2 regions of the Mesorhizobium sp. M1D.F.Ca.ET.043.01.1.1 genome follow, and region 2 is predicted to be linked to the other one. Evidence: riboswitches for the same ligand, from Rfam matches in the RefSeq annotation. Region 2 holds a riboswitch; the other holds the start of a gene.
What was found. Region 2 has a riboswitch for S-adenosylmethionine ahead of EJ067_RS12365 (O-succinylhomoserine sulfhydrylase). Riboswitches for the same ligand answer to the same signal wherever they lie in the genome.

Region 1: another riboswitch for S-adenosylmethionine. It lies ahead of EJ067_RS22335 (homoserine O-acetyltransferase); the one in region 2 lies ahead of EJ067_RS12365 (O-succinylhomoserine sulfhydrylase).

What each region holds. Positions count from the first base shown of each region.
Region 1 covers NZ_CP034444.1:4,619,755-4,623,158, reverse strand. The annotation lists gene EJ067_RS22345 (prephenate/arogenate dehydrogenase family protein) at 1-184, opposite strand, end outside; gene hisC (histidinol-phosphate transaminase) at 190-1,293, opposite strand; SAM riboswitch at 1,431-1,508, shown strand; gene EJ067_RS22335 (homoserine O-acetyltransferase) at 1,601-2,770, shown strand; gene metW (methionine biosynthesis protein MetW) at 2,859-3,404, shown strand, end outside.
Region 2 covers NZ_CP034444.1:2,523,950-2,527,353, reverse strand. The annotation lists gene EJ067_RS12370 (ceramide glucosyltransferase) at 1-833, shown strand, start outside; gene EJ067_RS12365 (O-succinylhomoserine sulfhydrylase) at 868-2,055, opposite strand; SAM riboswitch at 2,128-2,205, opposite strand; gene EJ067_RS12360 (2'-deoxycytidine 5'-triphosphate deaminase) at 2,284-3,378, shown strand.

The DNA.
Region 1 (3,404 bases), 2.1 Mb from region 2:
CTTCTGCATCGGTCGTGTAGGAATCGCCAAGGCCGAGTTCCCCGGCCCGGTAGAGCGTCGATTTGCTGCGCGTCGCGATGGCGATATGGCGAGCAAGGCCTTCGCGGCGGATGACGCGGGCAAGCGACGAGCCGATCAGGCCGATGCCGACCAGCGCTATTCTTTCGAACATCGGTGATGCCATGGTCTCTAGCTCTTCAGGAAGGTCTTGAGCGCATCGACGACGCCGCGATTGGCTTCTTCGGTGCCGACACTCATGCGCAGCGCATTGGGGAAGCCGTAGCCGGTGACACGGCGCAGGATGTAGCCGCGCGCACTCAGATAATCGTCCGCCGCCGCCGCCGAATGCCGCTTGTCGTCGGGAAAATGGATCAGCACGAAATTGCCGACGCTGGGCGTGACGCGCAGCCCGAGCTTGGTCAGTTCCTCATTCAGCCAGGCCAGCCATTTCGCATTGTGCTCCACGCTGCGCTCGACATGGGCGCGGTCGCGGATGGCCGCGATGCCGGCCTCGATCGCGGTCGCGTTGACGTTGAAGGGGCCGCGCACGCGGTTGATCGCATCGACGATATGCGCCGGCCCGTACATCCAGCCGACGCGCGCGCCGCCGAGGCCGAGCTTGGAGAAGGTGCGGGTCATGACCACATTCTCGGCGCTGCCCGCCAGCTCGATGCCGGCTTCATAGTCGTTGCGCCGCACGTACTCGGCATAGGCCGCGTCGAGCACCAAAAGCACGTTCTTCGGCAATCCGGCATGCAGCCGGCGCACCTCCTGGAACGGCACGTAAGTGCCGGTCGGATTGTTGGGATTGGCAAGGAAGACGATTTTTGTTCGCGGCGTGACGGCAGCCAGGATCGCGTCGATGTCGGCGCGCTCGTCGGTTTCCCTGACCGCCACCGGCTTGGCACCGGCGGCCTGGATGTAGATCTTGTAGACCATGAAGGCGTGCTCGGTGAACACGGCCTCGTCGCCGGGCGCGAGATAGGTCTGCGCCAACAGGCCGAGGATCTCATCGGAGCCGTTGGAGCAGATGATGTTTGCCGGGTTGAGGCCATGCACCTCGGCGATCGCCTCGCGCAACCGGCGGGCGGAGCCGTCGGGATAGACGTCGAGCTTCGCTGCCACTTCACGCGCGGCCTCGATCGCCTTCGGCGAAGGCCCGAGCGGATTCTCGTTCGACGACAATTTGTAGACCTTCGTCACGCCGGCGGGCGCGGTGCTTTTTCCAGGCACGTAGGCCTCGATGTCCATGATGCCCGCGCGGGGCGTCGGACGTGGCTGATCCTGCTTCATGTCACAAATCCGTCGAGAAGGCCTCGGTCCGGAGGCCGCTGCGGAAATACAGGCCGTGGCCCGGAATGTCGAGTGCCGCGCTCGCGCCAAGGCTGCTGGCCGTTGACGAAGCGCGATGCTGGTCCTAGAAGAGCAGCCGGACTTCCCGTGGTGATTTGGCCGGTCGGCTTGCAGCCACGTTAAACAATTCGCTAAAGGGCCGTTTGCAACCTGTAACCGGCTTTGCGAAGGCGAGCCGGTTTTTTGTTGTCCGCGGCCGGCCGGACACCGCGTCGGTGAGATCGATGCGGACTGGATGGGGAATGCAATGGCCGCTCAGCGCGCTCCAAGGACCAACAACGAGGCCGACCGCCCGTCGAGCCCGGTGCTGCCGTTCGGTCCCGACAAGCCGCTGAGGCTCGATGCCGGCACGGTGCTGTCGCCGTTCCAGGTCGCATACCAGACCTACGGCACCCTCAACGACGCCCGCTCCAACGCCATCCTCGTCTGCCATGCGCTGACCGGCGACCAGCACGTCGCCAACACCAATCCGGTGACCGGCAAGCCGGGCTGGTGGGAGGTGCTGATCGGCCCCGGCAAGATCATCGACACCAGCCGCTTTTTCGTCATCTGCGCCAACGTCGTCGGCGGCTGCCTCGGCTCCACCGGCCCGGCCTCGACCAATCCGGCGACCGGCAGGCCCTATGGCCTCGACCTGCCGATCATCACCATCCGCGACATGGTGCGCGCGCAGCTGATGCTGGTCGACCATTTCGGCATCGAGAAGCTGTTTTGCGTGCTCGGCGGCTCGATGGGCGGCATGCAGGTGCTGCAATGGGCCGCAAGCTACCCGGAGCGCGTCTTCTCGGCGCTGCCGATCGCCACCGGCGCCCGCCATTCCTCGCAAAACATCGCCTTCCACGAGGTCGGGCGGCAGGCCGTCATGGCCGATCCGGACTGGCACGGCGGCAAATATCTGGATTTCGGCAGGCGGCCGGAAAAGGGGCTCGCCGTGGCGCGCATGGCGGCGCATATCACCTATCTCTCGGAAGCAGCGCTGCACCGCAAATTCGGCCGCAACCTGCAGGATCGCGAAGCGCTCACCTTCGGTTTCGACGCCGATTTCCAGATCGAGAGCTATCTGCGCCATCAGGGCATGACCTTCGTCGACCGCTTCGACGCCAACTCCTACCTCTATCTGACCCGCGCGATGGACTATTTCGACCTCGCCGCCGACCATGGCGGAAGGCTGGCCGACGCCTTCGCCGGCACCAAGACGCGCTTCTGCCTGGTGTCCTTCACATCAGACTGGCTGTTCCCGACCGAGGAGAGCCGCTCGATCGTGCATGCGCTGAACGCCGCCGGCGCCTCCGTCTCCTTCGTCGAGATCGAGACCGATCGCGGCCATGACGCCTTCCTGCTCGACGAGCCGGAACTGTTCGCGGCCATCAACGGCTTCATCGCCTCGGCCGCACGCGCCAGGGGGCTCAGCCTGTGAGCGGCGCGCGATCCCTCTGTTTTGGCCGCATTTGCGCGGCGCCAGGATTCCCCGTGGCCGCAAAGGCTCCAAGGCCGGAGGTGTGCCCATGAGCGTCAATCGTGCGCAGCGAGTCGACCTCGAGGTCGTCACCGGTCTCATCCCGCCGCATTCGCGCGTGCTGGATGTCGGCTCGGGCGACGGCGTGCTGCTGGAGCTTCTGCAGGAGACCAGGCAGGTCGACGGCCGCGGCCTGGAGCTGTCGCAGCGAGGTGTCAACGAATGCGTGGCGCGCGGCCTTTCCGTCGTCCAAGGCGATGCCGACACGGATCTGAAATTCTATCCCGACAAGGGTTTCGATTTCGTCGTGCTGTCGCAGACCATGCAAGCGACCCGCAATCCGAAGGTGGTGCTCGACGAGCTGCTTCGGATCGGCAACCGCGCCATCGTCTCCTTCCCCAATTTCGGCCACTGGCGCGTGCGCTTCTCGCTGCTGATCAAGGGCAGGATGCCGGTCACCAAGGACCTGCCCTACTCCTGGTACGACACGCCGAACATCCACTTCTGCACCATCCGCGACTTCGTCAATCTGTGCGAGGAGCTCGGCGCGACGGTCGAGAAGGCCACCGCGCTCGACGCCAACGGCCAGAAGATC
Region 2 (3,404 bases):
TCGTCGGCGATGACAGGATCAGCGCCAATCCCAAGCTCAACAACTGCGTCAAGGGCTGGCAGGCGGCCCGGCACGATTGGGTGATCCTTGCCGATTCCAACGTGTTGATGCCCAAGGACTATGTCCAGCATCTGATGGCGGCCTGGCGGCCGGACACCGGCCTCGTCTGCTCGACACCGGTCGGCTCGCGGCCGGACGGTTTTTGGGCCGAAGTCGAATGCGCCTTCCTCAACACGCTGCAGGCGCGCTGGCAATATGCCGGCGAGGCGCTCGGCCTTGGCTTCGCCCAGGGCAAGAGCATGCTATGGAACAAGCCGGTGCTCGATGCCCATGGCGGCATCCAGGCTTTGGCCGCCGAGATCGCCGAGGATGCGGCGGCGACCAAGCTGGTCAACGGCCTGGGCCTACGGGTCAATCTCGTGGCCTCGCCCTTCGAGCAGCCGCTCGGCCAGCGCACGCTCGCCGAGATCTGGTCGCGCCAGGCGCGCTGGGCGCGGCTGCGCCGCGTCACCTTCCCATTGTTCTTCGCGCCCGAGATCCTGACCGGGATGGTCGTGCCGCTGATTTTCGCGCTGATCGCGGCGGCAGGCGCCGGCGTCAGCCTGCCTACGACCGCGCTTTGCGTGCTGGCGATCGCTTATGTGCCGGAATGCCTGCTCGCCTGGTCCAAGGGCTGGTACCTGTCGCCGCGCAGCCTGACCGCGATGATCGTTCGCGACGCGATGCTCCCCACCATCTGGGCGCGCGGCTGGCTGGGCGGTGTCGTCGAATGGCGCGGCAACGCCATGACGATCCGCACCGGGGAGATGACCGAACTCGAAGAGATTGCCTGAGCCGGCTGCGGCTCAAGGCCGCTCTTTGCCGCCGCTACTTCGCCGCCTTCAGCGCCTCTTCGATGTCGGCCAGCAGATCGTCGGTGTCCTCAAGCCCCACGGACAGGCGCAGCGTGCCCGGCCCGATGCCGAGTTCGGCGCGCGCTTCGTCGCTGAGGTTCTTGTGCGTGGTCGTCGCGGGATGGGTGATCAGGCTCTTGGCGTCGCCGAGATTGTTGGAGATCAGCACGATGTCGAGCGCGTTCTGGAAGGCGAAGGCCGCCTGCTTGCCGCCCTTGACGTCGAGGCAGATCAGCGTCGAGCCGCCCGACATCTGCTTCCTGACGACATCCGCCTGCGGATGGTCGGCGCGGCCCGGATAGATGACGCGGGCGATCTCGGGCCGTCCGGCGAGGAAGTCGGCGATCTTGCCGGCGCTTTCCGTCTGCTGGCGCACCCGCAGCGGCAGCGTCTCCAGGCCCTTGAGCAGCGTCCAGGCGTTGAAGGGCGACAGGCTCGGGCCGGTGTGGCGGAAATAGTCGTGCAGGTTCTCGTCGATCCACTTCTTGTCCGACAGGATGACGCCGCCGAGGCAGCGGCCCTGTCCGTCGATATGCTTGGTCGCCGAATAGACAACGATATGGGCGCCGAGCTGCAAGGGCTTCTGCTGCAGCGGCGTGGCGAAGACATTGTCGACGATCACGCGCGCGCCGATCGAGTTGGCTAAAGCGGCGACGGCGGCGATGTCGACCACTTCCAGCGTCGGGTTGGTCGGGCTCTCCAGGAAGAACAGCTTGGTGTTGGGTCTGACCGCCTTTTCCCAATTGGCGATGTCGGTGCCGTCGATCAGCGTCGCCTGGATGCCGTAGCGCGGCGCCAGCGTCTCGACCACCCAGCGGCAGGAGCCGAACAGCGCCCGCGCCGCAACGATATGGTCGCCGGCCTTGACGCTGCACAGAAGCGCTGCGCTGACCGCCGCCATGCCGGAAGCGGTGGCGCGGGCATCTTCGGCGCCTTCCAGCGCGCACATGCGCTTTTCGAACATGTCCACGGTCGGATTGGCGTAGCGCGAATAGATGAAGCCCGGCTCCTCGCCCTTGAAACGGGCTTCTGCGGCTTGCGCCGTCTCATAGACATAGCCTTGGGTGAGGTACATCGCCTCGGAGGTCTCGCCGAAGCCGGAACGCAGCGTCCCGCCATGCACGAGTGCCGTCTGAGGTTTCCAGTTGCGCGTCTTCGTCATCGCCCTAATTCCACTCGCAAAGAACGTCCAAACACAAAAAAACCGGCCGCGATGTCGCAACCGGTCCATACGGCCTTGCGGCCAACGGTCCTTTAGCGACTTGTTTAACGTGGCTGCAAGCCGACCGGCCAAATCACCACGGGATAACGACCCTTTAGACCCGCACCGCGCTTGCGTCAATTGCCGGCTTGATTAAGAGGTTTGTACCAGTTGGAACGGAGCCAGCCTTTGCGGCAGACAGGCATTCTTCCCGATCAGGACATCGCGGCGCTGTTTGAGGCGGGCGCGCTGAAGTCGCCGCGCGTGCTCGATACCAATCAGATCCAGCCGGCCAGCCTCGATCTGAGGCTGGGCGACACGGCTTTCCGCGTGCGCGCCTCCTTCCTGCCCGGTCCCGATCACCTGGTGGCCGACAAGCTCGACCGGCTGAAGTTGCACGAGATCAATCTCGCCGAGGGCGCGGTGTTGGAGACGGGCTGCGTCTATATCGTGCCGCTGCTGGAAAGCCTGGCGCTGCCTTCAAACGTGTCGGCTTCGGCCAATCCGAAGAGCTCGACCGGACGGCTGGACATTTTCACGCGCGTCATGACCGACCGCGGCCACGAGTTCGACAAGATCGCGGCCGGCTATCATGGTCCGCTCTATCTCGAAGTCAGCCCGCGCACCTTCCCGATCGTCGTGCGCGCCGGCTCGCGCCTGTCGCAGATACGCTTCCGCACCGGCAATGCGCTTTTGTCGGAGCGCGAATTGCGCGATCTCCACCATGCCGAGATGCTGGTCGCCACCGAGCCGCCCAACATTTCTGGCGGCGGTATCGCGCTGTCGATCGATCTCGACGGCGACAAGGACGGCCTGGTCGGCTATCGTGGCAAGCACCACACCGGCCTCGTCGATGTCGACAAGCGCGCCGCGCAGGACGTCGTCGACTTCTGGGAGCCGCTCTACAAGAGCGGCGCCGGCGAATTGGTGCTCGATCCGGACGAGTTCTACATCCTGGTCTCGCGCGAAGCCGTGCATGTGCCGCCGCTCTATGCCGCCGAGATGACGCCTTTCGACCCGCTGGTCGGCGAGTTCCGCGTCCACTATGCCGGCTTCTTCGATCCCGGTTTCGGCCACTCCGCCGCCGGCGGCAGCGGCAGCCGAGCGGTGCTCGAGGTGCGCAGTCATGAGGTGCCCTTCATCCTCGACCACGGCCAGATCGTCGGACGCCTTGTCTACGAGCATATGCTCAAGCGCCCGCAGGCGCTCTATGGCAGCGACCTCGGCTCGAACTACCAGGCGCAGGGGCTTAAGCTCTCTAAGCATTTCCGCGCCGCGCGCTGACCGTTCACGTCAGACACCGCTTGCCC